4 regions of the Novosphingobium sp. TK71 genome follow, and region 4 is predicted to be linked to each of the others. Evidence: riboswitches for the same ligand, from Rfam matches in the RefSeq annotation. Region 4 holds a riboswitch; each other region holds the start of a gene.
The links. A riboswitch is a leader RNA that binds a small molecule or an ion and turns the genes downstream of it on or off. The one in region 4 is predicted to bind cobalamin.

Region 1 (7,453 bases), on a different replicon from region 4:
CCATCGACGACGTGCTGGGCGATCTGGCCGAGGGCAAGCCGATGGACCGCCTGGTCTGCGGCGATGTCGGCTTCGGCAAGACCGAGGTGGCCCTGCGCGCGGCCTTCGTGGCCGCCATGGCGGGACAACAGGTTGCCGTGGTCGCGCCGACCACCCTGCTCGCGCGCCAGCACTATTCCGGTTTCGCCGAACGCTTCGCGGGCTTCCCGCTCGAAGTCGGCCGCCTTTCGCGCCTCGTGCCCGAAAAGGAAGCCAAGGCAACCCGCGACGGGCTGACCGCAGGGACCATGGACGTGGTCTGCGGCACCCATGCGATCCTCTCGAAATCGGTGAACTTCAAGCGCCTCGGCCTTGTCATCGTCGACGAGGAGCAGCGTTTCGGCGTCAATCACAAGGAGCGCCTCAAGCAGCTGCGCGCAGACGTTCACGTCCTCACCCTCACCGCCACGCCGATCCCGCGCACGCTGCAGATGGCGATGTCGGGCCTGCGCGAACTCTCGACCATCCAGACCCCGCCGGTGGACCGCCTCGCGGTGCGGACCTACGTGATGGAATGGGACGACATGGTGATGCGCGAAGCCCTGCTGCGCGAACACCATCGCGGCGGCCAGAGCTTCATCGTCGTGCCGCGCATCACCGACATGGCCGAAGTCGAGGAATGGCTGGCCAAGCACGTCCCCGAGGTAAAGGCCATATCCGCCCACGGCCAGATGAGCGCCGGCGAGGTGGAAGAGCGCATGAGCGCCTTCTACGAAGGCAAGTACGAAGTCCTGCTGTCGACCACCATCGTCGAAAGCGGGATCGACATTCCGCGTGCCAACACCATCATCATCCACCGCGCCGACCGCTTCGGCCTGGCCCAGCTCTACCAGCTGCGCGGCCGGGTGGGCCGGTCCAAGCTGCGCGCCTACGCCTATCTCACCACGCCCGCAGGCCGCGCGCTCTCGGAAGTGGCGGAGAAGCGCCTCAAGGTGCTGAGCGACCTCGATTCGCTGGGCGCGGGCTTCCAGCTTGCCAGCCACGATCTCGACATTCGCGGCGCGGGCAACCTGCTGGGCGACGAACAGTCCGGCCATATCCGCGAAGTCGGCTTCGAACTCTACCAGTCGATGCTGGAGGACGCGATCCTTGCCGCCCGCGCGGGCGGCGTGGGGCTGGAGAAGGACACTTCGGGGCTGTCTCCGCAGATCACGGTCGAAGCGCCGATCATGATCCCGGAGGAATACGTTCCCGACCTTGCGGTGCGCATGGCGCTCTATCGCCGCCTCAACGATGCCGAGGGCAAGGACGAGATCGAATCGCTCTCGGCCGAGATGATCGACCGTTTCGGCCCGCTACCCTCCGCCACGTCGAACCTCGTGAAGCTCATCCAGATCAAGCGGCAGGCGATCGAGGCGCATATCGCCAAGATCGACGTCGGCCCGCGCGGCACGCTGGTCAGCTTCCACAACGACAGCTTCCCCAACCCGATGGGCCTCATCGCCTATGCCGAGCGCCTTCAGGGAACGGTGAAGCTGCGGCCGGACAACAAGCTGGTGGTGCAGCGCGCATGGGGCGATCCCAAGTCCCGCCTCAACGGGCTGCTGCAACTGACGAAGGGCCTCGCCTCCATCGCGCGCAAGGCCTGAGCCTCAGGCGCCCGGTATACGATTTTCGGGAAAACCGGCGTTTTCCCTGCGGCGAAGCCTTGCCCGCGTGAGGCGAGCCGTTAGGAAAAGCAGCTCGGTTCGCGAAAAAACAAAGGAATTTCGATGAGGCTTCCCTCGCCCCTGGCCCCCGCAACCCTCGCTTTCGCTTCGCTGATCGCGCTGGCCCAGCCGGCGCTGGCCCAGAAGTCCGACGCTCCCGACGCTGCCAAGCAGCACGCCGAGAAGACCGCCGAAGCGGTGGCCGCGAACTGGGCCAGCGCCCCGGTCGAAGAAGTGACGAAGACCAGCAAGGGCACCGCCCGGGTCGACGGCAAGGCGATCGCCTATACCGCCACCGCTGGCACCCTCACCATCCGCGACGCGCAGGGCAAGCCCACCGCGAGCGTGTTCTACACCGCCTATACCGCGCCGGGCAAAAACCGCCCCGTCACCTTCTTCTACAACGGCGGCCCCGGCTCGGCGAGCCTCTGGCTGCGCATGGGCAGCTTCGCGCCCGACCATGTGCGCACCGGCAACCCCGAAGCCGTCCGCCCCGCGCCCTTCGACGTCGGCCCCAATCCCGACAGCCTGATCGGCAGCACCGACATGGTCTTCCTCGACGCGGTGGGCGCCGGCTATTCGCGCGCCCTGGGCGATGCCAAGCCTGCCGATTTCTACGGTGTGGACCAGGACGTGGATGCCTTCGCCAAGGCGATCATCCGCTACACCACCAAGAACGCGCGCTGGGGCAGCCCCAAGTACATCTTCGGCGAAAGCTACGGCACGACCCGCTCGGGCGCGCTGGCCTACCAGCTTGAGGATCGCGGCATGGCGCTGAACGGCGTGGTGCTACTTTCGTCGATCATGAACTACGGCATCCGCCAGAGCGGCTTCGACAATATCTACGTCGGCTACCTGCCCACCTATGCCGCCGTCGCCTGGTATCACGGCCGCGTGGCGGATCGTCCGGCGACCGTGGACGAGTTCGTCGAACAGTCCCGCCAGTTCGCCAACGGCGCCTATGCCGCCGCGCTCGCCAAGGGCCAGGACATCACCCCGGAAGAGGAAGACGCCGTAGCCCGCCAGCTCAGCCGCTTCACCGGCCTTTCGGTGGACTATGTGAAGCAGGCGAACCTGCGCGTCGATCTCGGCCGTTTCCGCAAGGAACTGCTGCGCGGCGGGCGCGAGACGGTGGGTCGCTTCGACGGCCGCTACAAGGGTCTCGATGCCGATGCGGCCGGTGAAAGCCCCGAGTACGACCCTTCGGACACCGCGATCAGCGGCCTCTATGTCGGCAGCTTCCTTGACCAGCTGACCACCACGCTCGGCTACAAGACCGATCTCGACTACCGCCTGAGCGCGCGCGAGGGCGGCCCGGTGGACTGGGACTGGACGCATGAGCCGCCCGCCGGACGCAAACAGAACGTCGCCGACGTGACCGCAGACCTCAGCACCGCGATGCGCATCAACCCGCACCTGCGCGTGCTTTCGCTCAACGGCTACTACGACATGGCAACGCCGTTCTTCTCGACCGAGCGCGACCTCAAGCACATGATGCTGGCGCCGGCGCTGCGCCAGAACCTGCAGTTCAAGTACTATCCGGCAGGCCACATGGTCTATCTGAACCCCGAGGCGCTGCACCAGATGCGCCTCGACATGGAGCGCTACTACGCCGAGGGCGCGCGCTGACATCCTCTTGCGGGGCGGCGACGATCCGCCGCCCCGCTCTCCCCCCGATTTCCCTCCATCCCGAACGCCGCGGCGGTGACTGGCGCATGGAGGATTGCCCCCGCCCGCATCGCCCGCTACCAGCGCTTCCGCCCGGATTCGTCTGACGAGCCGGGCGAATGATCGCGTCGGTGCCTCGAAAGAGGCTTAATAGGGAACGCGGTGAGAGGGCTTTGCCGCCTTCGAATCCGAGGCTGTCCCTGCAACTGTAAGCGGCGAGCGCGATGTACATCACGCGGCGGGCAAGGCGCCCATGCCGCAGCCACTGGGCCGGACGCTAAATCCTGCGAGGCCTGGGAAGGCCGTGCATCAAGCGATGACCCGTGAGCCAGGAGACCTGCCGGCGTCCGGTCGCTCTTGCTTTGGTCCAGGGGATGGCCGGGGCACGGTGATTTCTCCGTCTGAGCGACGAACGAGCGGCAGGGGCCGCACGGTGCGCTGAACGGTCGCCTTTCCATGGGCGCCCGGCCGGTCGGTGCGCCGGCCGTTCGCAAACGGCAGTCCCCTGCTTCGGATCGCTGGCGCCCGGCAGGGGAATGAAGATGAATTTCGCAAAGGTTTCGCACGCGGCGCTTGCCGCGGCGCTGGCGCTCGCCTGGAGCACGCCGGTTTTCGCCGGGGAACGCGCCGACGGCGACGGCGAGGACGGCGCCATCGTCGTCACCGGCCAGAGCCTTGAGGAAACGCTGCCGCAGGAACTTTCCCGCTACGGCAACGACATGGCCGTCGTGGAGGGCAGGCAGATTCGCGACAGCGGCGCAGTGGACGTGGTGAAAGCGCTCGATTCGGTGCCCGGCCTCTACATTCGCGGCCGCAACGGGCCGTTCACTTACGTCGATGTCTCGCTGCAGGGTTCGCGCACGCAGGACGTGCTCTGGACGATGGACGGCATCCGGCTGAACAACCGGCTCTACGGCAGTACCTCGCCCAACGACACCCTGCCCGCCAGCATGATCGAGCGGATCGAGGTGCTGCGCGGCGGCGAGAGCCTGTTCTACGGCACCCAGGCCTCGGCCGGGATCATCAACGTGGTGACGCGCGGCTTCACGGACGACTTCAACGGGCAGGTCAACGCCTCGGTCGATTCGTGGGGCGGCACCAGCTTCGACGGCTACCTGCGCGGCGCGGCGGGCGGGCATCGGTTCGTGGCCTATGCCTCGCGCAACCGCTCCGAGGGATACATGCCCTACAGCGCCTACCAGCCCAGCCTTACCGATCGCCGGCTCGGCTACGACTTGTGGTCCGCAGGCCTCAAGTACCAGTACGACCTCGCCCCCGATCTCGCGCTCAATCTCCAGTACCAACACACCGAGGCGAAGCTCGACAACCTTTCGCCCACCCGCATCCGCGAGAGCCGGAACGACCGCAACGAGGAGATCGCCAGCGCCCGGCTGGACTATACCGGCAGCGACACCGTGCAGTTCTTCCTCAAGGGCTATTTCCACGACTGGAAGACCGCCTACATCCAGATCCGCAACTCGCTTCCCGATCACGATCCGCAAGTGATCTACCCGGCAGGCACGTTCTGGGGCTACCGCGACTGGGGCGGTAGCGCGGTGGTCAAGCTGCATCCGCACCGGGGTTTGGAGTACCTGCTGGGCTACGACTTCCAGAACTTCTCCGGCCGGGACGACGTGCTGCTGATCGCGCCGACCAGCGAACAGGTCCACGCCGCCATCGCGCAGATCCGCACGACCGACGAGATATCCTCGAAGGGCCGGATCGCCGCCGGGCTGCGGCATAACCGCACGGACGGCGCAAGGAAGACGATCTGGAACGTCTCGGGCCGCTACGATTTTGCCGAAGCGCTTTATGTGGAGGCGAATGGCGGCACCTCGTTCGTCCTGCCCGACGCCTCCCAGCTCTACGGCAACGACCCCTGCTGCGAAACCGGCAACCCGAACCTCAAGCCCGAGCACAGCGTGAATCTCAACGCATCGCTGGGCGGCGCGGCGACCCTGCCGGGTGTCCGCTTCGGCTGGAAGGCGACCTACTTCAACCGCAGCATCACCGACCTCATCGATTCGACTTACGACGATCCGGCCTATCCCAACGGCACCTACATCAACGTGCGCGACAAGGTCCGTTCGCAAGGGGCCGAAGCGGAAGTGACGGCGCAGCTGGAAAGCGGCTGGAGCCTCGCGGCAAGCTACACTCATGCCCGCGTCCGCAATGAGGGCAGTTCGGTCCAGCGGGACCGCAATCCCGCGCAATATGCCAAGGGAACGCTGGCCTATTCCCCGGAAGACCGGCCATTCGGCGCCAACCTGGCGGTCAACTGGATCGGCGATGTCTGGTCCACCGCATCGGGCTTCGGGCGGATGAACTACGGCAACTACGTACTCGTCGATCTCGGCGGCCACTTCTACGTCGACGGCGAGGCGCGCCGGAATCGCTTCGGCGTCAATGTCGAGAACCTGTTCGACAAGGCCTATGCCACGCGCGGCTATGCCTCCGCCGTCACCGATGCCGGCGCGCTTGACGGGAGCAACAGCCGCTTCCTCTACTTCAACCGGGGCGTGCCGCGCACGCTGCGGGTGAGCTACGGGCTGAGCTTCTAGGCCATGCCCCGCGCTGTCCTGATCGCGCATCGCTGGCTCGGCGTCTTCGTCGGCCTGCTGATGACGCTGTGGTGCCTGTCCGGCTTCGTGATGATCTACGTCGATTATCCGAGGCTCGAACCCGGAGCGCAGGTGCGGGGGCTCGCGCCCCTGCGCCTGCCGGCGCAGGCCGCCTTGGGAGCGGTGGATATTCCCGCAGACATCCCGATAACTTCGGCGCGCGTGGAAATGCGCGCCGGTCGCCCGGTCCTGCGCGTGGTTCCGGCCGCATCGGCGGATCGCCCGATCCCGCAGATGAGAACCACGCCCGCCGCCTTCGACCTGGAAACCGGCCGCCCGCTCGGGCCGCCTTCGCCTGCCGAATTGCGCCGGATCGCCGCCGACTTCGCGAAAGGCCACGGGATCGCCTCGTCCGCCCAGCCCCTGACCGAAACCGGGATGGACCAGTGGACCGTCCAGACCTATCGCCGCAACGCCCCGCTCTACCGCGCCGATTATGGCGATCCGGCCGGAACCGAAATCTACATCTCTGGCACATCGGGCGAAGTGGTGCAGCGGACCACGCGGTTCCAGCGGTTCTGGGGCTGGCTGGGCGCGGTGCCGCACTGGCTCTATCCCACGATCCTGCGGCAGGACGGCGCCTTGTGGAGCCAGGTCGTGATATGGACCTCGCTGGCCGGATGCTTTCTCACCATGACCGGCATCTGGGCCGGTATCGTGCGCGTGCGGCGGCGGCGAGACGGCACGATCGGATCGCCCTACAAGGGCCTGTGGTGGTGGCACCACGTGTTCGGGCTGTTCTTCGGCCTGCTGACGCTGACATGGGCGGCGAGCGGACTGCTATCCATGAACCCATGGGGCCTGCTCGACAGCATGGGCGGCTTCGCAGAGCGCCAGCGCCTTGCCGGCACGCCGCGCTGGAGCGAGATGCGCGGCGCCCTTTCCGCCGCCGCCAAGGTCTCGGAACAACGGGCCGGTACCGCGGTGCGGATCGAGACCGCGCCGCTCGGCGGGCGCATGTTCCTTCTCGCGGTGAACGCCGATGGCGAGACCCGCCGCTTCGACGCGAAGGGAACTGCCGCGCCCCTGCGCGAGCAGGAACTGCGCGCGGCGCTGGCGGGCACGCCGCAGCTCGGCTCGCTGGACCTGCTGGATGAGGAGGACGCCTACTATTACGGCCGCAAGTCCCCCGCCCGCCTGCCGGTCTGGCGCGCGGTGCTGAAGGACGGCGAACAGACGCGGCTCTACATCGATGCCGCCTCCGGCCAGTTGCTGCGCGCTTTCGATCGCAACGGGCGCAGCTACCGCTGGCTCCAGGACGGCTTGCACAGCCTGGACTTCCCGGTGCTGCGCAAGCGTCCCTGGTGGGATCTCGTGGTGCTTCCCCTGCTGGCCGCCGTCACTCTCGTCTGCGCGACGGGGACGTGGATGGCATGGAACAAGGTCCTTCGTGACTGGCGCCGCTGGCGCCGGCGCAGACGCCCCGCCGGATCTCGCTAGGCTTCCACCCGGGCGAGCTTGGCGAACATCGCCGTC
Region 2 (7,453 bases), on a different replicon from region 4:
CGCATCAGGAAGTGGTGTTCCTGGACGAGGCGGACGACAAGGTCTCGCCGATGAAGGCCAAGGGCGTGGGCGAACTCGGGCTTTGCGGCGTGGGGGCGGCAGTGGCCAACGCGGTCTACAACGCGACGGGCGTCCGCATTCGCGATTATCCGATCACGCTGGACAAGCACCTCGCGAAGCTGCCGGCGATTGCCTAGCCGAAAAGTGCCGCGATCAGTTCCGGCGCCGACGGAAAATAGAAGTGCATGTAGCTCGCAGTGAGCGAGCCCTGCCGGAAAATCCGCTCGCCCTTGCGCCCGTCCGGCGTGCGGGCGAGCGCTGCGGGTTCAAGGCCGGTTTCCAGCCTGGAGTAATGGAACGTGTGGCCGCGGACTGCGTGGCCGCCGAGTTCGGCTTCCTGCATGCCCAGTGCGGCAAGCCGGGGCTGCATCCTGGCCTGCGCAGGCAGCAGGCCCAGCATCGGCGCACTCGTGCCTGATGCGTCCTCCAGCCGTTCGCAGGCGTAGAGCATGCCGCCGCACTCGGCGAGGATCGGGCGTTCGGCCAGGAAATGCTCCCGTATGGCCCCGATCATCGTCCGGTTCGCGGTGAGCGCGCAGAGGTGAAGTTCGGGATAGCCGCCGGGCAGCCAGAGCGCGTCGCATTCCGGCAGCGCCGTGTCGCGCAGGGGCGAGAAGAATGACAGCCGGGCGCCCGCGCTTTCGAGAAAGGCGAGGTTGGCCGGGTAGATGAACCCGAACGCCTCGTCCCGGGCCACGGCGATGCGCCGGCCCGCCAGCGAGGGCGGCGGAGCGGCGCAGCGGGGCGCGGCCGGAAAGGACACCGGTTCCGGCAGCCACAGGGCGCTTTCGGGCAGGAGATCGGCGGCGCGGTCTATCCGCGCTTCGATATCGGGGACTTCACCGGCCTGCACCAGTCCGAGATGACGTTCGGGCAGGCCGGCACCCTCGTCGCGCCGCATCGCGCCGAGCCATTGCACGCCTTCCTTCAGGCCGCGTTCCAGCAGTTCGGCATGGCGTTCGCTGCCCACGCGGTTGGCGAGCACGGCGGCGAGGGTCACATCGTCGCGGTAAGTCGCCAGACCGTGGACGAGCGCGCCGAAGGTCTGCGCCATGGAGGAACCATCCATCACCGCCATCACCGGCAGGCCGAAATGCCGGGCGAGGTCGGCGGAGGACGGGGTGCCGTCGAACAGGCCCATCACCCCTTCGACAAGGATCAGGTCGGCCTCCAGCGCTGCTTCGTGCAGCAGCGCGCGGCACTGGTCTTCGCCGCACATGAACAGGTCCAGCTGGTGGACGGGCGCGCCACTGGCGATCTCGTGGACCATCGGGTCGAGGAAGTCCGGCCCGCACTTGAACACCCGCACCCGGCGCCCGGCACGGACATGGCGGCGGGCGAGGGCGGCAGTCACCAGCGTCTTGCCCTGTCCCGAGGACGGCGCGGCGACGAGCAGGGCGGGGCAGGCGGTCATCGGGCAGCCACCGCGCGGAGGCACGGATATCGCCCGGACGGAAAGGCTCGGCAGTGGTGCATGATGGTTCGGTTCCCCCCTTCCGGCGGCCGGACCTATGGCACTTCGCAAGGCTGCGCAAGCAGCGCGCTCTTGCACGCCGGACCGCCACCCGATAGGGCCGCCGCTGCGACAGGTTCCCCGCGAGGGGATCAAAAGGGAACGCGGGTTCAAGACCCGGGCTGCCCCTGCAACTGTAAGCGGAGAGCCGTGCGGCCATTTCGCCATTGGGGGTGCAAATCCCTGAGAAGGCGGCCGAAACGGCATTGACCCGTGAGCCAGGAGACCTGCCTGCCGCAGTCGTTCTTCGACCGGACAGGGTGAGCCGGGCGAACGGGGCTATCCTCGCGCAACGACAGCCACTGCCGTGCCGGCTCCCGGCGCGAAAGGGCCTGTCGTCGCCTGCCGAACGACTGCCGCCTTTCGCGCGAGTGCCGACCCGGCCGGGTTCGACGCTCGCTTGAAGGATATGCCGTGAACTGCCGAATACCCGCCGCCAGCACCCTTGCTCTTGCGCTGGCCTGTCACCCTCTCCCGGCGCTGGCCGAGGCGGCCGATGCCGCGTCCTCCGGCGAGCGCATCGTCGTTACCGCGCTGCGCACGCCGGTTGCGGCCGACCGGGTGGCCGACACCGTCACCGTGCTGGACGAGGCGCAGATCGTTGCCGCCCAGCCCATTGCACTGACCGACGCGCTGCTGCGCACGCCAGGCATCAGCCTGTCGCGCAACGGTGGCTACGGCACCACCACCTCGCTGCGCATTCGCGGCGCCGATGCCGGGCAGGGCGTCATGGTGATCGACGGGATGCGCCTGTCCGATGCCTCCTCGACGGCAGGGGGATACGGTTTCGCCAACCTGTTCGTCGACGATATCGACCGCATCGAGATATTGCGCGGGCCGCAGTCTATCCTGTGGGGCAGCGATGCCATCGGCGGGGTCGTCAATGTCAGCACCCGCCGTCCCACCGAGCCGCTGGAAGGCAGCTTCGCGCTGGAGGCCGGAACCCACGATACCGTTTCGGCCCGCGCCGGGGTGGGAGGCACCTCCGAGGCGATCGACTGGCGGATTTCCGCCTCCCGCTTCACCACCGACGGCATCTCGGCCCGCTCCAACGGCACCGAGGACGATGGCTACCGGCGCAGTTCCGCAAGCGGCACCATGACCTTCCGCGTCGCGCCGGGCGTCTCGCTGGACCTGCGCGGCTACTGGTCGGATTCGAAGAACGATTTCGACGGCACCTCGGGCGATTCACGGGCCTATGGCCGGACCGGGGAATGGTCGGGCTATGCCGGGCTCAATTTCGAACTGGCGGGCGGCAGGCTGGCCAACCGCGTCGCCCTGCTCCAGACCGAGACCGACCGCGAGAACTACGACCCCGCGCGGACGATCCGCCCCATCACCTTCGACGCCCATGGCCGGGTGCGCCGCTTCGAGTACCAGGGCACTTACGCGTTCTCGGACAAGGTGCAGGCCGTGTTCGGCGCCGAGCGCGAGGAGCAGCGGATGACCACCGCCTCGCCCTCCAACAGCACGGCGGCCTATGTTCTCACGCCCACCACGGCGGATACGGACAGCGTCTACGGCGAACTGCGCCTGACACCGCTGGCCGGGCTGACGCTCAACGGGGGCGCGCGCTACGATCACCAGTCGCGCTTCGGCGGCAGCACGGTGTTCAGCGCGGGCGCGGTCTATACGCCCAACGCCGGCGCCACGGTGCTGCGCGCCAGCTATGACGAGGGTTTCAAGGCGCCCTCGCTCTATCAGCTGTTCAGCCTCTATGGCGCGGCGGATCTCAGGCCCGAGAAGGCCCGGGGCTGGGAAGTGGGCGCGGAACAGGGTTTCGGCGAAGTGCTGCGCCTTTCCGCGACTTGGTTCGAGCGGGACACCGACAACCTGATCGATTTCGCCTATTGCCCGACCAGCGGCGCCCTGCCGGACGTGTGCTACGTTCCCGGCACCACGACATCGCGCTTCGGCTATTACGCCAACGTCAAGGCGAGCCACGCGCGCGGGCTGGAACTGGCGGCTTCGGCCAGATGGGGCATCCTCTTCGCCCAGGGCAACTACAGCTTGATAGAGGCAGAGGACCGCACAGCGGGCAGCAGCACTTACGGCCGCCAGCTCCAGCGCGTGCCCCGGCACCTCGCCAATGCCGAGGCCGGCGTGGACCTGCCGCAGGGCCTGCGCGCCAGCGTTGCCGCGCGCTATTCGGGCGAGAGCTACAACGCCGCCACCGGCACCGCCATGCTCGGCGACTACTGGCTGGTGGACCTGCGCGCGCAGTGGCAGGCCAGGGAAGGCCTGATTCTTCAAGGACGTATCGAAAACGTGGGCAACGAGAATTATGAGACCGTGAGCGGCTACGGCACGCTCGGCCGCACCTTGTACCTCGGGCTGAGGAGCCGGTTCTGATGCTGCGCCCCGTCGAACCCGGTCCCGCCGTGCTGGTGTGCAGCACATGCCGCCACTCCGCCGAGGCACGCGATGACGAAAACGGCCAGCGCGGCGGTGCGCTGCTGGCCGAGGCCATGCGCGACGTGCAGGCAGCGGAGCCCGACCTGCAGGGCGTTGCCGTTCACGAGATGCCCTGCCTCTTCGCCTGCCAGCGCCATTGCACCGTGGCGATCCGGGCGCCGGGCAAGCTCGGCTATGTGCTGGGTGACTTCGCGCCGGACGAGCAGGCTGCCCGTGCGATCCTCGAATATGCCGTGCGCCATGCCGCCAGCGAGGAAGGCCAGGTGCCTTATCGGGAGTGGCCGCAGGGCGTGAAAGGCCACTTCATCACCCGCACCCCGCCTGAAGGTTTCATCTGCTCATGATCCGTTTCGCCGATCCTGCCGCCTTCGCGGCGTCACTCGCCCGGCTTCCCGCGCCCGATGCGGCGGCTACCGAGGCCGCCCGCGCGCGCCAGTCGGAACTGACCAAGCCGCTGGGCTCGCTCGGCCGGCTGGAGGAGATCGCGGTGTTCATGGCCGGCTGGCAGGGCCGGGAACGTCCGCGCGCCGATCTGATCCGCGCCGTGATCTTCGCAGGCAACCACGGCGTCGCCGCACGCGGGGTGAGCGCCTATCCGCCCGAAGTGACGGTGCAGATGGTCGCCAACTTCCGAGCCGGAGGCGCGGCGATCAATGCGCTGACCGCGGCCTGCGGGGCCGAACTTGCGGTGGTTCCGCTCGATCTCGACCGACCGACCGGCGACATCACCTGCCTGCCCGCCATGAGCGAGGGGGATTGCCTGGCCGCGCTCAACGCCGGTGCGGCTGCGGTAGCGGCGGATACCGAACTGCTGTTCGTGGGAGAGATGGGCATCGGCAACACCACGCCTGCCGCCGCGCTCGCCGCGCAGGTCTTCGGGGGCGAGGCGGCGGACTGGATCGGGCGAGGCACCGGGCTCGACGATGACGGGCTGGCGCGCAAGGCGGCGGCGGTGGCGGCCACGCTTTCGCTGCACGGCCGGCATTGCGGCACCGCCTTCGAGACCCTGCGCCGTCTCGGCGGACGGGAGATCGCCGCCATGGCGGGCGCGGTGCTGGCGGCGCGGCACTTGCGGGTGCCGGTCCTGCTCGACGGGTTCATCACTTGCGCGGCGATGGCGCCGCTGCTCGCCGACAATGACGCGTTTCTGGCGCACTGCCTTGCCGCGCACTGTTCGGCGGAAGCGGGCCATGCCCGCCTGCTCGATCGTTTCGGCCTCGATCCGCTGCTTCAACTGGGCATGAGGTTGGGCGAAGGCTCGGGCGCGGCGGTGGCGGCGCAGATCGTGCGTTCGGCGATCGCCGCGCACAATGGCATGGCGACGTTCGCCGAAGCGGCGGTTGCGGGCAAGAATGCGGGCAGGGACGCGGAAACGGCGCAGGCGTGAGCGGGATCCTCGTCCACCTGATGCGGCATGGGGCGCCGCAGGAGCCGGGCCTGCTGCTCGGCCACCGCGACGATGCGCCGACCCCGGCGGGCGTGGCGCGCTGCGTCACGCGTTCGGGCGGGCTGGCGTTCGATCGGGTGATCTCTTCGGACTTGCGCCGGTCCAGCATTCCTGCCGCGCAGATCGCGGTCAGCCGCCGCCTGCCGCACGAACGCGATCCGCGCTGGCGCGAGATCGATTTCGGTGAATGGGACGGCCTTGCCCCCCAGCAGCTCGATCCGGCGGTGCAGGCGCGGTTCTGGGACGATCCGGAAGCCCATGCCCCGCCCGGCGGCGAGCGCTGGTCGCAGCTTTGTGCCCGCGTCGGCGAGGCGCTGACCGGGATCGACGGCGCCAGCCTGATCCTCACGCATGGCGGCGCCATGCGGGCGGCTCTTTCGGTGCTTTTCGGGTTCGACCATCGGCAGGTCTGGGCATTCGAACTGCCCTATGGCGCGCTCGTCAGCCTGCGCATCTGGCCGGGGGAGAACCTGCCCGCCGCGCAGATCATCACGCTCGACAGCGGCAAGCCGGCATGAGGGGGCTGGTCCTCGCGCTCCAGTTCCTGACCCGGCTGCCGCTTCCGGCGGTCCAGGCCGATGCCGGTGATTTCGCGCGGTCCATGCGCTGGTTCCCGGTGGCGGGGCTGGCGGTCGGCGCGGCGGTGGCGGCGGCGTGGCGGCTGGGCATGTACACCGGCGACACCTGGCTGGCGGCGCTGTTCGGCCTGGCCGGCTGGGCCGCGATAACCGGCGCGCTCCATCTCGACGGCCTTGGTGACGTTGCCGACGGCGCGGGCGCAGCGCACAAGGACCGGGCGCGCATTTCCGCCGTGATGGCGGACCCTCATGTCGGCAGCTTCGCGGTGGTCGCGGTGGTGCTCCAGCTGCTTACCAAGCTGGTCCTGCTTCACGCGCTGGCGGCAGGGCACATGGCGGGGCAGATGACGGGGCAGGTGGGCGGAGCGGTGTGGGCGCTGGTGCTTGTCCCGCCGCTTGCGCGTATCGCACCGCTGGTGTGGACGCTCACGCTGCCGCCGCTGCACGAAGGGCTCGGCAGCCGGTTTCGCAGCGCCGTCGGCTGGGGGCATGTCATCGGCTGGAGCGTGGCGGCATTGGCCGCCGGGCTGCTGGTCGCGCCCGCACTGCTGGCGGTGTTCCTGGCGGTTCCGGCGTGGGGCTGGTGGCTGAAACGCCGGATCGGCGGCATTTCCGGGGACGGGCACGGGGCCGGGATCGAAGTGGTGGAAACCGCCTTGCTCCTCGCACTGGTGGTGGTGCGATGAGCGGCGCCTTCATGTTCCACGGCGGCCGGGTGAGCGAGGCCGCCAGGCTCTACGGCGGCGCGCCGGAGGACTGGCTGGACCTTTCCACGGGCCTCAATCCATCGCCCTGGCCCGCGCAGGCCCCGGTAGACTGGACCGCCTTGCCCGATCCCGATGCGCTGGCCCGCCTCGAAGCTGCCGCCGCCCGCCATTTCGGCGTGGAGCCCGGCCTGTGCTGTGCGGTGCCGGGCAGCGAAACCGCGCTGCGCCTGCTCGGAAAGGCGCTGGCGCTGCCGGGCCGGGCGCTGGTTCCGGCCTATCGTACGCACAAGGAGGCGTTCTTCCCGTCGCGTCCGGCACACTTCGGCGAAGTGCCACGGGGGCAGGAAGTCTTCGTCATGGCCAATCCGAACAACCCTGACGGCGTGCTGCGCGCGCCCGAAGCGGTCATCGAATGGGCGAGGCACATCCACGAGGCGGGCGGATTCCTGATCGTGGACGAGGCTTTCGCGGATTGTCAGCCCGAGGCCAGCGTAGCCGGCGCGGTGGCACCCGGCTTCAGGATGATCGTGCTGCGCTCGTTCGGGAAGTTCTTCGGGCTTGCGGGATTGCGGCTCGGCTTCGTGCTCGGCCCGCCCGCGCTCATGATGCTGCTGCGCCAGATGCTGGGTAGCTGGCCGGTGCATTCGGCCGCGCTGGCGCTGGGCGAGGCGGCCTATGGCGACAGTGCGTGGATTGCCGAGACGCGGCGCCAGCTTCCGGTCCGCGCCGCGGC
Region 3 (7,453 bases), on a different replicon from region 4:
TCGCGTCCGTGCAGGGGTTGAGCGAGACGATCGTGGGATGACCACCGGCCTTCGCGGAACCGGGCGCGTCGGCCGCATCGCCGCCCCCGCATCCCGCCAGCACCGCCACCGGGCCGGCAAGAGCCAGCGCGGCGGCGAGCAGGCGGGCCTTGCGCCTTCCCCGTCCCGACCGTGTCAGGGAAAGCGCTCGGATCACATCTTCACCCGAACCCCGGCATAAGCCGCGCGGCCCGGCGTGCCGTATGTCCGCACCACTTCGTAGTGCTCGTCGAACAGGTTCTCGACCCGGCCATAAACCTGGATGTTCCGCGTCACGTCATAAGCCGTGCGCAGGCCCACCACGACATTGCCGCCAAGATAGTAGGTGTTCGCCACGTCGTCATAGCGCCCCCCGCCCACGCGCAAGTCCGCGCCGAGGCGGAAGCCGTCCGACCAGTGCTTGTCGAGGCTGGCGTAGAGGTTGGTCTTGGGACGGCGGGCGAGCCGGGCGCCGGTATCCTCGTTGGTAGCGTCGAGGTACGTGGCGGAAAGGCTCATGTCGAAGCCTTCCCAGTCGCGCACCTGCATGCCCAGTTCCACGCCCTTCGCGCGGGCGCGGCCGACATTGTAGTAGTTCCATTCGGCCAGATCGTAGTCGATCAGGTTTTTGGTCTTGCGGTCGAAATAGGTGACCGAGAACGTCCCGTGCCCTTCCGCGAAGGGCTGCTCGACGCCCACGTCCCACGACTTCGAAGTCTCGGGATCGAGCGCGCGGAAACCGCCATTGGTATAGAGCTGGTAAAGCGACGGCGCCTTGAAGCCCTCGCCATAGCTGGCGCGCAGGATCGGCGCGCTTTCGCCGCCGCCGATCACCCAGGCGCCATTGGCCGAGAACGTGGTCTTGTGGCCGAAGTCCGAATTGTCGTCGTAGCGCAGCCCGCCGTTCAGGGTCAGTCCGGTGACCGGACGCAGCGTCAGCATGCCGAAGTAGCTGTCGATCGAGGTCGAGTCCTTCGCGTAATCGCTCGAGAATTTCTGCTTCTCGGTCTCCGCGCCCAGCAGGATGCTGGCCATGTCGATCGGGCTGAAGGAAACCTGCCCCTCGAAGCGGTCCGCGCGGCCGTTGGTGGTGTAGGGACCGAAGACCGCGTCGTCCGAGATGCGGCGGGTGTCGGTGAGGCCGTAGCCCACGCGCGCGGTCAGGCGGCCGTCGAGCCCCTTGTAGCGAAGGTTCGCATAGCCCACCGTGTCGCGCTTCATACCCACGTTCAGGGCATCGGCGCCGGTGTTGTCGTAATCGTAGTTGGCCTTGGTCCAGTAGGTCCCGGCGTCGGCGGACAGGCCGCTCAGCAGTTCCACTTCGGCCCGGGCATTGGCGCTCTTGCTTTCGAAGCCGTCCTTCTCCTTGCCGCCGAGGCGCTCGTCGAAGGCGGAATAGCCGTCGCCCTTGAGCCAGTTGCCGCCCAGCGTCAGGCCGACCGGGCCCACCTTGCCCGCCGCCGAGGCGCCGAGCTGCTTCTGGTCGCGCCAGCCATATTCGGCCTGGCCGCGCGCGGTCCACTGCTCGGTCGGGCGCGCGGTGATGAGGTTGACGACGCCGCCGATGGCGCGGCTGCCCCAGAGCACGCCGGAAGAGCCGCGCACCACTTCGATACGGTCGAACTGGCCGACGGTCAGGCTGCCGAAGTCGAAGCCGCCGCCGACATCGCCCGGATCGTTAATGCGCACACCGTCGATCAGCACGAGGCTCTGCGCATTCTCGGCGCCCCGGATGAACACGCTGGCGGGCTGGCCGAAGCCGCCGGACTGGGTGAAGGTCACGCCCGGCAGGCGGGCCAGCACATCGGTGGCGGTGACCGCCTGGGTACGCTCGATATCCTCGCGGGTGACGACCGAGACCGACTGGCCGATCTCGCTCACCGGGGTCTCGGTGCGGGTCGCGGTGACGACGATGCCGTCCGCTGCGATGCTATCGTTTGCGGCTTCGTCCGCCAGCGCGGGAGTGGCGACGGACAGGGCCGTCCCCAGCAGAAACAGATACTTCACGGTAATTCCTCCAACCTTGAACGACATTGCCGTCCATGGCGGAGACGCGCGCCTTTCCTCATGCGCGCGTGCTCGCTGCATGCCGGGACACCCCGCCCGGCTGCGGAACGACCGTCAAGGGCAGGTCTCCTGGCTTCCGGATCGCCGCGCCGCCTCCGCCTTCCCGGTTTGACCCAGTGGCATCGCGTGGAGGGGGCGCTCCCCGGTCACAGTTGCGGGGGCAGCTTCGGGCTTTCGCCGAAATTCCCACCAGGTTCCAATCCTGGGGCCCGGCTCCGGGCCACCCATGACGTCGCTTGCGCCGATACTGTCCGGCGCGAGGATTGGCAAGCAGGGCCGGTAAAGGCCGCGCCAGGTATCGCCGCCGGGAAAACCGGAAGATTCTCTTAAGCCATTAAGGCTATCGGCAGGGCCTGTACCGCTTCGGGACGTGCCGATCTGCAGGGATGCCGCGCGCCGCAAAGCGGGTTAGGCGCAAGATGCGCCCGTCCCCCGAAAGGACGCGCCGAGAGGACTATTCGTGACCGCTGCCGCCCTTCCTGCCTGCCTCGAACCCTGGGAAGCGCGTCCCCGCGATTTCCGCGGGCACTTCGCGCGCGGCGGCCGGCGACATGTCGCACGCCGCGCGCGCCGGCGCTGGTCGCTGGGTTTCGCCGCACTGGCCGCCGTGGCACTGCCCGCCTTCGCCTCGCCGGGTTCCTGGCAGCAATTCTCCATCGCCGATGCGCGGTCCCCCGAACAGACGGTCCTGCCGATGCCCTTCGAGCAGGCCGGAGCCAGCTTCCCCGGTTCGGCCTTCTACTATCTCGATGCCGAAGAGCCTGTGCTCAGGATCGGCGAAGGCATTCATTCCGATGCCGATGACGGCGTGACCGGCCCCGGCCCGGTCGCCCGCGCGCTGCGCATCGACAATTCCGGGGTGGACCGCAGCCGCGCGCTCCAGTGCCTGACCGCCGCAATCTACTACGAAGCCGCCAGCGAGCCGGATGCCGGCCAGCGCGCGGTGGCGCAGGTCGTACTCAACCGGCTGGCCCATCCCGCCTATCCCAAGACCGTCTGCGGCGTGGTCTACCAGGGCTCCGAACGCTCGACCGGCTGCCAGTTCTCCTTCACCTGCGACGGGTCGCTGGCACGCGCGCCGCAGCGCTTCTTCTGGCAGCGTGCGCAGGAAGTCGCCCGCGCGGCGCTTTCGGGCTACGTCTACGCGCCGGTCGGCCTGGCCACCCATTACCACACCGTCCAGGTCAATCCCTACTGGGCGCCGAGCCTCCATTATCTCTCGACGATCGGCGCCCACCGCTTCTATGCCCTGAGCGGACCGGCGGGGAGCCCTTCGGCCTTCCGCTTCGCCTACTTCGGCGGGGAGCCGCTCGCCGCGCCGCATCGCCATGACGATTCCGCCGCCAGCGCGGTGGCCAACGCCGCGCTGGACCCGCTCGCGGTGCAGCGCGCCTTCGAGGCGGCAACCCCGATCCGGCCGGACACCGCCATCCAGCCCGCCTCCGCTCCGGCCACCCTCGTGCAGGCCGCCGTCCCCGCCTATGCCAGCGACGTGCGCGAACGGGGCGGCGAGGCGCTATACCGGGCGAGGAACCTGCCCGAGGCCCATGGGATCAGGCCCGAGTATGCCAATTCCGGGCGCTGGATCGGGCAACCGGTTCAGTAAACCTCCCGATTCCCCTCTCAAGGTTTCGGCAACCATACGCCCTCATTAAGGCTTAGCGCCTGCAATCCTATAACGGGGTCGCGGCACCACCCCCTAACGCCGAAGACAAGAGGCCCGATACCATGGCAATCCGCTTCTCCGCCGCCAAAGGCGGGACGTGTCCTGTGATCGTGCGAGCGCTGTGTCCATCCGTGCCGCTCGGCGCGGTCAACGACAACGGCACTCGTCGCCGAACGCGCCGGCAGCGGACGGAGGGGCACGCCACCGCGCAGCAGCAGGATGCGGCCACCCTGGCCGCGAACGAGCGCATCTTCGCCGAAGCCTTGCGCCATTTCGCCCGCCACGGCCTGTCCGCCGCCTCCCATGCCCGCGCCAATGCCGCCGCCGCGCGCCTCGCGGGGGACATCGCGGCCTGCGACTGGTGGATCGCCATCTGCCGGCAGCTCGATCACCGCATGGCCGAAGCCTTCGCCAGACGGCTCACCACGAACGCCTGACAGTCTCGCCGCCGCCGCCGTGACTCGCGACCGCCTGCCCTTCCTCCAAGGCGACTCGCCCTCCCCGACGCTTGCCTGTCATACCGCCGTGCGAGACACTTGGATGCAATCTGCGCCCGCCGGGTTGCGCAAAACAGGCTCCGAACCCCGCTTCCCGGGCCCGTTTTCCGCGCATTCCCGCCCACTATTGCAATTGCGAACTATTATCAGTAAAAACTGCCCCACCAGCCCTTTGCGCGGGCTTTTCACGGTTGCAATGTCGGTTTGAGGGGCGTAGGTCGCCCCTCGTTGAACACCGGCACCTGCCTTTAGCGGGACACAGCAGGCCGCCTTTTCGTCCGTCGATCCCGCCTCTGGGAAGGACAAGCAAGCATCATGGCTCGTAAGAAGATTGCCCTCATCGGCGCCGGCAACATCGGCGGCACCCTCGCGCACCTCGCCGCGCAGAAGGAACTGGGCGACATCGTCCTCTTCGACGTCGCAGAAGGCCTGCCGCAGGGCAAGGCGCTCGACCTGTCGCAGTGCGGTCCCGTCGAGGGCTTCGACGCCAAGATCACCGGCACCAACGACTATGCCGACATTGCCGGCGCCGACGTCATCATCGTCACCGCCGGTGTCGCCCGCAAGCCGGGCATGAGCCGCGACGACCTGCTGGGCATCAACCTCAAGGTGATGAAGGCAGTCGGCGAAGGCATCGCCGCCAACGCACCCGACGCTTTCGTGATCTGCATCACCAACCCGCTCGACGCGATGGTCTGGGCGCTGCGCGAATTCTCGGGCCTGCCCCACAACAAGGTCGTCGGCATGGCCGGCGTGCTGGACTCGGCCCGCTTCTCGACCTTCCTGGCCTGGGAATTCGGCGTTTCGGTCCGCGACGTGACCTCGTTCGTGCTCGGCGGCCACGGCGACACCATGGTGCCGGTGGTCGAATACTCGACCGTCAAGGGCATCCCGGTTCCCGACCTCATCAAGATGGGCAAGACCACCCAGGAGCGCATCGACGCCATCGTCAAGCGCACCGCCAACGGCGGCGGCGAAGTGGTGGCCCTGCTGAAGACCGGCTCGGCCTTCTACGCTCCCGCCGCTTCGGCGATCGCCATGGCTGAATCGTACCTGGGCGACCAGAAGCGCGTCCTGCCCTGTGCCGCGCACCTCGAAGGCCAGTACGGCGTCGACGGCCTCTATGTCGGCGTGCCCGTCGTGATCGGCGCCGATGGCGTCGAGCAGGTCATCGAGATCGAGCTGAACGAGAAGGCGAAGGCCGGTCTCCAGGTCTCGATCGACGCGGTCAAGGAACTGCTGGTCGCCTGCAAGGCGATCGACGGCTCGCTGGCCTGATCCGTTTGACCGGCCCGGCCCGCCCGGCAAAGTGCCGGAGCGGGCCGGGCTCGGCTTACTGGCCCGTTGATTTTACGACTTGGACGGTTGCACTTCGCGGAATTTGCGCCATGGCGCTTCCCAAGCCGGAATCGGCCTACACCAGGAACAGGAATTAGGATTCCCCTATGTCCATTCTCGTCAACAAGAACACCAAGGTCATTACCCAGGGTATGACCGGTGCCACCGGCACCTTCCACACCGAGCAGGCGCTCGCCTATGGCACCCAGATGGTTGCCGGCGTGACTCCGGGCAAGGGCGGCACGACCCACATCGGTCTGCCGAACTACAACACCGTCGCCGAAGCCAAGGCCGCGACCGGTGCGACCGCCACCTGCATCTACGTTCCGCCGCCGTTCGCCGCCGACTCGATCCTCGAGGCGATCGACGCCGAGATGGAACTGATCGTCGCGATCACCGAGGGTATCCCGGTTCTCGACATGGTCCGCGTGAAGCGCGCCCTTTCGGGCTCGAAGTCGCGCCTGATCGGTCCGAACTGCCCCGGCGTCCTGACCCCCGGCGAATGCAAGATCGGCATCATGCCCGGCAGCATCTTCTCCAAGGGTTCGGTCGGCGTCGTCTCGCGCTCGGGCACGCTCACCTATGAAGCCGTGTTCCAGACCACCAACGCGGGCCTGGGCCAGACCACCGCTGTCGGCATCGGCGGCGACCCGGTCAACGGCACCAACTTCATCGACGTGCTGGAACTGTTCCTGGCCGACGACGAGACCAAGTCGATCATCATGATCGGCGAAATCGGCGGCAGCGCCGAAGAAGAAGCGGCCCAGTTCCTCAAGGACGAAGCCAAGCGCGGCCGCAAGAAGCCCATGGCGGGCTTCATCGCCGGACGCACGGCGCCTCCGGGCCGCCGCATGGGCCACGCCGGCGCGATCGTGTCGGGCGGCCAGGGCGGCGCCGAGGACAAGATCGCGGCGATGGAAGAAGCGGGCATCCGCGTCTCCGCCTCGCCGTCGCTTCTGGGTGAAACCCTTGTGGAAGTCCTCAAGGAACTCGCCTGACACTATCCCCGCGGGCGGCGCGTGTCTTCGGACCCGCGCCGCCACGGGACCCACGAGCGATCCGGCACGTTTGAGATGCCGGACGCGATGCGGACGAAGAGGCCCCCACCATCGGGACCATCGTCCTAGAACGAGTTTGGTAGCGCCGGCCGTTTTCCGGCGCGACAAAAGGTGACACCCGATGGGCGACGAAAGTTTCGACTTCACCCCCGATGATGCCCTCGACGGCCCGCAGGCCGGCCCGAGCTGGCAGCGCAAGAACTGGCCGCTCGTAGGAGCGGAATTCGAGGACGACCTGACCCAGGGCCTCGACCCCAGCGCGCTCAAGGTCCAGATCGAGAAGGCAGCGGCAAAGGGCGGCCAGAAGGTCGACCAGTCCCGCATAGACGAAGCCGCGGCCGACGCAATCCGCGCCATGATGCTGATCCGCACATATCGCGTGCGCGGTCACCTGGCAGCCGATCTCGACCCGCTCGGCCTCAACCAGCGCCAGCTTCCCGCTGACCTCACGCCCGAATACCACGGCTTCGTAGGCGCCGCGCAGGACCGTCCGGTCTACGTCGGCGGCGCGCTCGGCCTCGAATGGACGACCGTTCGCGAGATCGTGCAGATCCTGCGCGCGAACTATTGCGGCAAGGTCGGCCTCGAATACATGCACATCGCCGATGTCGAGGAACGCCGTTTCCTCCAGGAGCGGATGGAAGGCGCGAACAAGGAAATCGAGTTCACCGCCGAAGGCAAGAAGGCAATCCTTCAGGCCGTCGTCCGCGGCGAGCAGTACGAGAAGTTCCTCGGCAAGAAGTACGTCGGCACCAAGCGCTTCGGCCTTGACGGCGGCGAAGCCATGATCCCGGCGCTCGAAGCCGTGA
Region 4 (7,453 bases):
GCCGTCGAGTTCGAAGTCACCGGTTTCCTGCACTTTGCCAAGCGCGACCGGGACATGGGCGATGATGGTCTTGCCGATATTGGCCTGCCAAATGCGTACCGTGCGCGTGCCGGACGGGGCACCGTCATCGGCGACGGCATCGACGTATCCGGCATGGATTGCGAAAGCCCCGGCGGCGGTCGAAAGGTTGCCGCAGTTACCCGACCAGTCGACGAAGTCGGCATCGATTGAGATCTGGCCGTAGAGGTAGTCCACATCATGCCCTTCGCGACTACTGGGCGAGAGGATCACGCACTTGCTGGTGCTGGAGGTCGCGCCGCCCATGCCGTCGATCTGCGCGCCGTAGGGATCAGGGCTACCGATCACGCGTTGGAACAGGCGGTCGCGCGCCTTGCCGGGCTGGCGACAGCTCTCGGGCAGGTCTTCGAGGCGGAAGAACACGCCCTTGCTGGTGCCGCCGCGCATGTAGGTGGCAGGGATGGCGATCTGGCTCATCACGCGGCCTCCGTTTCCGAGGCGAGGAAGTCTGCTGCAAAGCGCTGCAACACGCCGCCCGCCTCGTAGATCGAGACTTCTTCCGCTGTATCGAGGCGGCAGATGACCGGCACGCGCTTGAGCACGCCGTCCGATTGTCGGACGATCAGCATCAACTCGCCGCCGGGCTTGCGTTCGCCCTCGACACTGTAGGTTTCGGTGCCGTCGAGGCGCAGTGTCAGGCGTGTGGTGCCCGGCTTGAACTCGAGGGGGAGCACGCCCATGCCGATGAGGTTGGTGCGGTGGATGCGCTCGAAGCCTTCGGCAACGATCGCTTCCACACCGGCAAGCCGCACGCCCTTGGCTGCCCAGTCGCGCGAGGATCCCTGGCCGTAATCGGCGCCGGCGATGATGATCAGGGGCTGGCGGCGATCGAGGTAAGTCTCGATCGCTTCCCACATGCGCATGACGGTTCCGTCGGGCTCAAGCCGGGTCAGCGAGCCTTTCTTTACCGAACCGTCCACGACGACCATCTCGTTGACGAGCTGCGGGTTCGCGAATGTTGCGCGCATGGCAGTCAGGTGGTCGCCGCGATGCGTGGCGTAGGAATTGAAGTCCTCTTCCGGCACGCCCATTTTCGTGAGGTATTCGCCCGCCGCCGAACTCGCGAGGATGGCGTTGGAGGGCGAGAGGTGGTCGGTGGTGATATTGTCCGGCAGGACCGCCAGTGGGCGCATGTCCTTCAGCGTGCGGGAGACTGCGGCAAGCGCGCCGACGCCTTCGGTATCCCAATAGGGCGGACGGCGGATGTAGGTGGATTGCGGGCGCCAGTCGTAGAGCGGGCTGGCTGCGCTTCGTCCCTGCGGCGCGAACATCGGGTCGTAGACCTCGCGGAACTGTGCGGGCTTCACCGAGGCGGAGACGATGGCATCGATTTCCTCGTCGCTGGGCCAGAGGTCCGCGAGACGAATATCCTTGCCGTTAGCCGTGCCCAGCACGTCGTTCTCGATGTCGAAGCGCATCGTGCCGGCCAGCGCATAGGCGACCACCAGCGGCGGCGAGGCGAGGAAGGCCTGCTTGGCGTAAGGGTGGATGCGTCCGTCGAAGTTACGGTTTCCGGAGAGGACAGCAGTGGCGTAGAGATCGCGCTCGATGATCTCCTGCTGGATTTCGGGATCGAGCGCGCCCGACATGCCGTTGCAGGTCGTGCAGGCATAGGCGACGATGCCGAAGCCGAGCTTTTCCAACTCGGGAAGGAGGCCCGCTTTCTCCAGATACAGCCGCGCGACCTTGGATCCGGGCGCGAAGGAGCTTTTGACCCAGGGCTTGCGGACAAGGCCCAGTGCATTGGCTTTCTTCGCAACGAGGCCAGCGGCGACGACATTGCGCGGGTTCGAGGTATTGGTGCAGCTGGTAATCGCCGCGATGATCACGGCGCCATCGGGCAGCAGGCCTTCGCGTTCCTGCGCGATCGCCTTGTCCAAATCGACGGCGATGCCGCGCTCCTCCAGCGCCGAGGTGGGCAAGCGGCGGTGTGGGTTGGAGGGCCCGGCCATGTTGCGGACGACGGTCGACAGGTCGAACTCCAGCACCCGCTCGTACTCGGCATTGCGCAGATCGTCGGCCCACAGGCCGGTGAGCTTCGCGTAGTCCTCGACGAGACGGACATGCGCGGGGTCACGGCCGGTCAGCAGCAGGTAATCGATCGTCTGGCTGTCGATATGGAACATCGCTGCCGTTGCGCCGTATTCCGGGCACATGTTGGAGATCGTGGCGCGATCGCCGATCAAAAGGCTGTCCGCGCCTTCCCCGTAGAACTCCAGCCAGGCGCCGACGACGCGGCTCTGGCGCAGGAACTCGGTGATCGCGAGGACAATGTCGGTGGCGGTGATGCCCGGCTTGCGGCGGCCGATAAGCTTCACGCCGATAATGTCCGGCAGCCGCATCATCGAGGCGCGGCCGAGCATGACCGTCTCTGCCTCCAGCCCGCCGACGCCGATGGCAATCACGCCGAGCGCATCGACATGCGGGGTGTGGCTGTCGGTGCCGACGCACGTGTCAGGGAAAGCGACGCCGCCCCGCACCTGGATGACCGGCGACATCTTCTCAAGGTTGATCTGGTGCATGATGCCGTTGCCGGCAGGGATCACATCGACGTTCTCGAAGGCGCTCTTGGTCCATTCGATGAAGTGGAAGCGGTCCTCGTTGCGGCGATCCTCAATGGCGCGGTTCTTGTCGAAGGCCTGGGCGTCGAAGCCGCCGAATTCGACCGCGAGCGAGTGATCGACGATGAGCTGGGTTGGCACCACAGGATTGACCTTGGCCGGATCGCCGCCCTGATCGGCAATGGCATCGCGCAGGCCTGCAAGATCAACAAGCGCGGTCTGACCGAGGATGTCATGGCAGACGACACGCGCGGGATACCATGGGAAGTCGAGATCCCGCTTGCGTCCGACGATCTGGATCAGCGCATCGTTCAGCAGTGCCGTGTCGCAGCGCCTTACAAGCTGTTCGGCAAGCACGCGCGAGACATAAGGCAGCGTGTCGTACGCGCCGGGGTGAATGGCGTCGATCGCGGCTCGGGTGTCGAAGTAATCGAGCTTTGTACCGGGCAGGGGTTTGCGGAAGACGGTGTTCATGCCGCCCTTATCCGCATGGTTCGCGGCCCGCGAAAATGGCTGAAAAGGCGAAGTTTTGCGGACTGGGCGCTGCAAATCTGCAAATTTTGCGAACCTTGCGGTTCCGGCGACGTGAGCTCAAATTCGGAAAATCATATAAAGATATCTTTATATCAGTCTTGACATTCGCCGCTTCTGGTGCTCTAACCAACGATGTCGAGGTTCCCCGCTTCAGGCATGACGGCGGGGCTAAGACGGGAAGCCGGTGGTGTTCGAAAGGACGGAATCCGGCGCTGCCCCCGCAACTGTAAGCGGCGAGCGGAAGTCCCAATTCGTGTCACTGGCTCTTCGCAATAGAGCCGGGAAGGCCGGGACTGAAGCGATGACCCGTGAGCCAGGAGACCTGCCTTCGGCGCCATAACTTTCCTCGGACGGGGGTTCCTCCGGTGGATCGCGCTTGAAGCGGGCTTCGTGGCATAGGCGCCATGCGGGTCTGTGCACCTCCTGCGCGCTCTTCATTCGGACCTTTCGCCCGGCAAATGCAGGTGATCGGTCGATGTTTCCAATTCTGTTCTGCTCCGTCCCGCACCGACGAATGCGTTGGCGCGCCGTGTCTGCGGGGCTGATCCCCGCCTGACGCGGCGCGCGCGCCAATCAGATTTTCCATTGCGAATGACCATGACGGACCGGCCACCACGCCGGCCCGAAGGAGATTTTGCGCGCCTGCAGCGGGCGCCAGATGCGGTCCTTTGCCGCGTTGGCACTGGCCGCGAACTGAAAACTGCAGACCCAATCCGAGCGGGCCGCCGCGCCATTCAGGACACAGAGCCATGAACAACCCAGACTTCCTATTCAGTATCAAGAGCATCTGCTTCGACGAGGATTATCGTCCTGCAGATAATACGCGCGTCACCACCAACTTTGCCAATCTGGCCAGAGGGGAAAGCCGTCAGGAAAACCTGCGCAAAGCCCTGGCCATGATCGACAATCGCTTCAACGCCTTGGCGCATTGGGATAATCCAGAAGGCGATCGTTATGCCGTCGCCCTGGATATCATCTCCGTTGAAATGAAGGTCGACGCCGCCGGTAGCGGTAACGCATTCCCGATGATCGAAATCCTCAAAACAAGCATTGTCGATAAGAAAACCGGCGAACGCAGCGAGGGCGTCGTCGGGAATAACTTCTCCTCATACGTGCGCGATTACGATTTCAGTGTTCTGCTACCAGAGCACAACAAGGGGAAATCGGCATTCGGCATTCCGGATGACTTCGGCGACTTGCACGGCAAGATCTTCAAGAGCTTTCTGCGTTCGGATGCCTACAAGGGGCACTTCAAAAAGCCGCCGGTGATTTGCCTGAGCGTCTCAAGCAGCAAGACCTATCGTCGCACCGAGAACGAGCACCCCATCCTGGGCGCCGAATACCAGCAAGACGAGTTCTCTTCGACCGATCGGTACTTCGCCAAAATGGGCCTGAAGGTTCGCTATTTCATGCCCCGAGATAGCGCCGCGCCGATGGCGTTCTACTTCGTCGGCGACTTGCTCGGCGACTATACCAACCTTGAGCTTATCAGCACCATCAGCACAATGGAAACGTTCCAGAAGATCTACCGGCCCGAGATTTACAACGCCAATTCTGCTGCGGGTAAGGTCTATCAGCCGAGCCTGAAGCATCAGGACTATTCGCTCACCCAGATTGTCTATGACCGGGAGGAGCGGAGCCGCCTTGCTATTGAGCAGGGTAAGTTCGCCGAAGAACAATTCATCAAACCACACCAAGCCATTCTCCAGCAATGGTCGGCCAATTGCGTCCTTTGATCAGTCAAGAAATCACAAGGTTATCCGATATGAAGAGACTGTTACCCACATCGACCGCCGGTAGCTTGCCCAAGCCATCCTGGCTCGCGCAGCCCGAGACGCTTTGGTCGCCATGGAAGCTGGAGGGCGAGGAACTGATCGCCGGCAAGCAGGATGCCTTGCGACTGGCGGTGGACGATCAACGGCAGGCGGGCATTGATATCGTCGGCGATGGTGAACAGACGCGCCAGCATTTCGTCACGACCTTCATCGAGCATCTTAGCGGTGTCGATTTCGAAAAGCGCGAAACCATGCGGATTCGCAATCGCTATGATGCGAGCGTGCCGACGGTTGTGGGCGCGGTAGCCCGCCCAAAGCCGGTATTCGTCGAAGATGCCAAATATCTGCGCACGCAGACCGATCAGCCGATCAAGTGGACACTTCCGGGCCCCATGACGATGATCGATACGCTTTACGATGCCCACTACAAAAGCCGCGAAAGGCTGGCCTCAGAATTTGCAAAGATCCTCAATCAGGAAGCGAAGGAACTGGAGGCCGCCGGCGTCGACATCATTCAGTTCGATGAGCCGGCGTTCAACGTGTTCTTCGATGAGGCCAATGACTGGGGCATCGCTACCTTGGAGAAGGCCGCCGAAGGGCTAAAGTGCGAAACGGCTGTGCACATCTGCTATGGCTATGGCATCAAGGCCAACACGGACTGGAAGAAGACGCTGGGATCCGAGTGGAGGCAGTACGAGCAGACCTTCCCCAATCTGCAGAAGTCCACGATCGATATCATCTCGCTGGAATGCCACCATTCCCACGTTCCGATGGACCTGATCGAGCTCATTCGCGGCAAGAAGGTGATGGTCGGGGCCATCGACGTCGCGTCCGACACGATTGAGACTCCGGAGGAAGTCGCAGAAACCCTTCGGCGAGCCCTCCAGTTTGTGGATGCCGAAAAGCTCTATCCTTCCACCAACTGCGGAATGGCTCCCCTGTCTCGCCGCTTGGCAAGAGGGAAGCTGAATGCCTTGGGCGCAGGCGCGGCAATCGTCCGAAAGGAGCTCCTGGGCAAGTAAGCTGCAGAACACGATATTCGAGATCGGTGGCGGAAGTTGGGCGGCCGACCGGGGCTGAGGACCCGGTGGCCAGCTTGGTAGCTGTTTCGGCCAGCCAATCTTGCGGATCGGCTTTCGGGATCTTCAAAATGGGCACTAGACGACCGACGTGGCAGCGCCAACGGACGGCGCGTTTGTTACTGCGTAGCGTCTGAAATCGACACTGTGACGCGGCGGAGCTGTCCGTCGCGAATATCTCAATGCTGGCCATCCATCGTCGTTAACGGTTCTGTGAATGTGGGGCGGCTATCAGGGTGTGAAAGCGAGTTGTTGAACGACGCTATGTCGGCGAAAGGTATAGAGCGGATGATTGGCCTGCGCATTTACACGCACAGGAGGTGTTGCGAATAAGTCGCAATATCGCTAGTTCATTCGAATGTCCGCGTCCGACACCATTGATGTTCGGCTTCTTTATGTGGAGCACGGCGACTGGCTGCGCAGCTGGTTGCGGCGCCATATCGGCATATCCCATCGCGCTGCGGACCTCGCGCAGGATGCTTTCTGCCGCATTCTCTCGCAACGGGAACTCCGACTGGAACAGCACCCGCGTCGATATCTCGCCACGGTAGCGCGCCGCCTGGTCATCGACGAAACACGTCGGGAACGCGCGGAGCGTTCTTTCCTTGAGGCGTGGAGTCTCCTGGTGGGGCAGCACTACGAACCCTCAGCGGCGGAAATGGCCGAGGCGATCGAGGAGCTCGCGGCGATAGCGCGATTGCTGGACGAACTGCCAGCCAAACCGCGACGCGCGTTTCTGCTTCATCGTCTGGATGGCCTTAAATATCGGGAGATCGCCGCCGAAATGGGGGTCTCGACCAGCATGGTCAAACAATATGTCTCAAGGGCTCATGCGCATTGCTATGCAGCCGCATGGCTTGCGACTTGAGCGAGCAAGCTTCCGGAACCGTCATCGAGCAGGCCGCCTGGTGGCAGACCCAACTCGCCGACGACGAACTGCCCGAGCACGAGCGGGAAGCCTTCGCGGCGTGGATCGACGCATCCCCCGAACACCGGCTGACTTTCGAGCGCATGTCCGTTCTGGCTGATCGCATCGAGGGGCGCTCGGATATCCATCGGCAGGCGATCCGCTCGCTTGCGAAGACGCATCGTTCGCGCCTGGTGGGCGGTGTGCTGACCGTTGCACTTCTTCTGGGCGTCGGGCCCCTGACTCTGCGACAAACCCCGGTACGCATCTGGATGGCCGACTATCGCACCGCAACGGGTGAACAGCGCTCGGTAAAGCTGGCAGACGGTAGCCAACTGCAACTAGACACCGACACCGCAGCCAATGTCGACATCGCCGGAACACCGCGCAATGTTGAGTTGTTGCAGGGCGCAGTCTTCGTTGAAGTGGCGCATGTGCCGGGCCGTCCTTTCGAGGTTCGCACCCGCGACGGTTCGGCACGCGCACTGGGCACGGCCTATTCGGTCCGCAAGGAACGGG

Region 1: linked by a shared signal. The riboswitch ahead of ACXJ16_RS06940 (TonB-dependent receptor plug domain-containing protein) and the one ahead of ACXJ16_RS22110 (DUF1852 domain-containing protein) in region 4 are both predicted to bind cobalamin.
Region 2: linked by a shared signal. The riboswitch ahead of ACXJ16_RS15630 (TonB-dependent receptor plug domain-containing protein) and the one ahead of ACXJ16_RS22110 (DUF1852 domain-containing protein) in region 4 are both predicted to bind cobalamin.
Region 3: linked by a shared signal. The riboswitch ahead of ACXJ16_RS01090 (TonB-dependent receptor domain-containing protein) and the one ahead of ACXJ16_RS22110 (DUF1852 domain-containing protein) in region 4 are both predicted to bind cobalamin.

What each region holds. Positions count from the first base shown of each region.
Region 1 is NZ_CM143962.1:1,506,131-1,513,583, forward strand. It holds gene mfd (transcription-repair coupling factor) at 1-1,628, shown strand, start outside; gene ACXJ16_RS06935 (S10 family peptidase) at 1,752-3,317, shown strand; cobalamin riboswitch at 3,471-3,715, shown strand; gene ACXJ16_RS06940 (TonB-dependent receptor plug domain-containing protein) at 3,899-5,917, shown strand; gene ACXJ16_RS06945 (PepSY domain-containing protein) at 5,921-7,417, shown strand; gene ACXJ16_RS06950 (EAL domain-containing protein) at 7,414-7,453, opposite strand, start outside.
Region 2 is NZ_CM143962.1:3,299,782-3,307,234, forward strand. It holds gene paoC (aldehyde oxidoreductase molybdenum-binding subunit PaoC) at 1-197, shown strand, start outside; gene ACXJ16_RS15625 (cobyrinic acid a,c-diamide synthase CobB) at 194-1,474, opposite strand; cobalamin riboswitch at 1,631-1,822, shown strand; gene ACXJ16_RS15630 (TonB-dependent receptor plug domain-containing protein) at 1,988-3,925, shown strand; gene ACXJ16_RS15635 (DUF1636 domain-containing protein) at 3,925-4,332, shown strand; gene cobT (nicotinate-nucleotide--dimethylbenzimidazole phosphoribosyltransferase) at 4,329-5,375, shown strand; gene ACXJ16_RS15645 (histidine phosphatase family protein) at 5,372-5,953, shown strand; gene ACXJ16_RS15650 (adenosylcobinamide-GDP ribazoletransferase) at 5,950-6,699, shown strand; gene ACXJ16_RS15655 (threonine-phosphate decarboxylase) at 6,696-7,453, shown strand, end outside.
Region 3 is NZ_CM143962.1:252,155-259,607, reverse strand. It holds gene ACXJ16_RS01095 (ABC transporter substrate-binding protein) at 1-196, opposite strand, end outside; gene ACXJ16_RS01090 (TonB-dependent receptor domain-containing protein) at 193-2,052, opposite strand; cobalamin riboswitch at 2,128-2,328, opposite strand; gene ACXJ16_RS01085 (cell wall hydrolase) at 2,546-3,691, shown strand; gene ACXJ16_RS01080 (hypothetical protein) at 3,814-4,188, shown strand; gene mdh (malate dehydrogenase) at 4,564-5,526, shown strand; gene sucD (succinate--CoA ligase subunit alpha) at 5,694-6,584, shown strand; gene ACXJ16_RS01065 (2-oxoglutarate dehydrogenase E1 component) at 6,766-7,453, shown strand, end outside.
Region 4 is NZ_JBSZKA010000001.1:1,379,081-1,386,533, reverse strand. It holds gene prpF (2-methylaconitate cis-trans isomerase PrpF) at 1-495, opposite strand, end outside; gene acnD (Fe/S-dependent 2-methylisocitrate dehydratase AcnD) at 495-3,113, opposite strand; cobalamin riboswitch at 3,295-3,518, shown strand; gene ACXJ16_RS22110 (DUF1852 domain-containing protein) at 3,923-4,909, shown strand; gene ACXJ16_RS22105 (methionine synthase) at 4,939-5,970, shown strand; gene ACXJ16_RS22100 (sigma-70 family RNA polymerase sigma factor) at 6,386-6,895, shown strand; gene ACXJ16_RS22095 (FecR family protein) at 6,892-7,453, shown strand, end outside.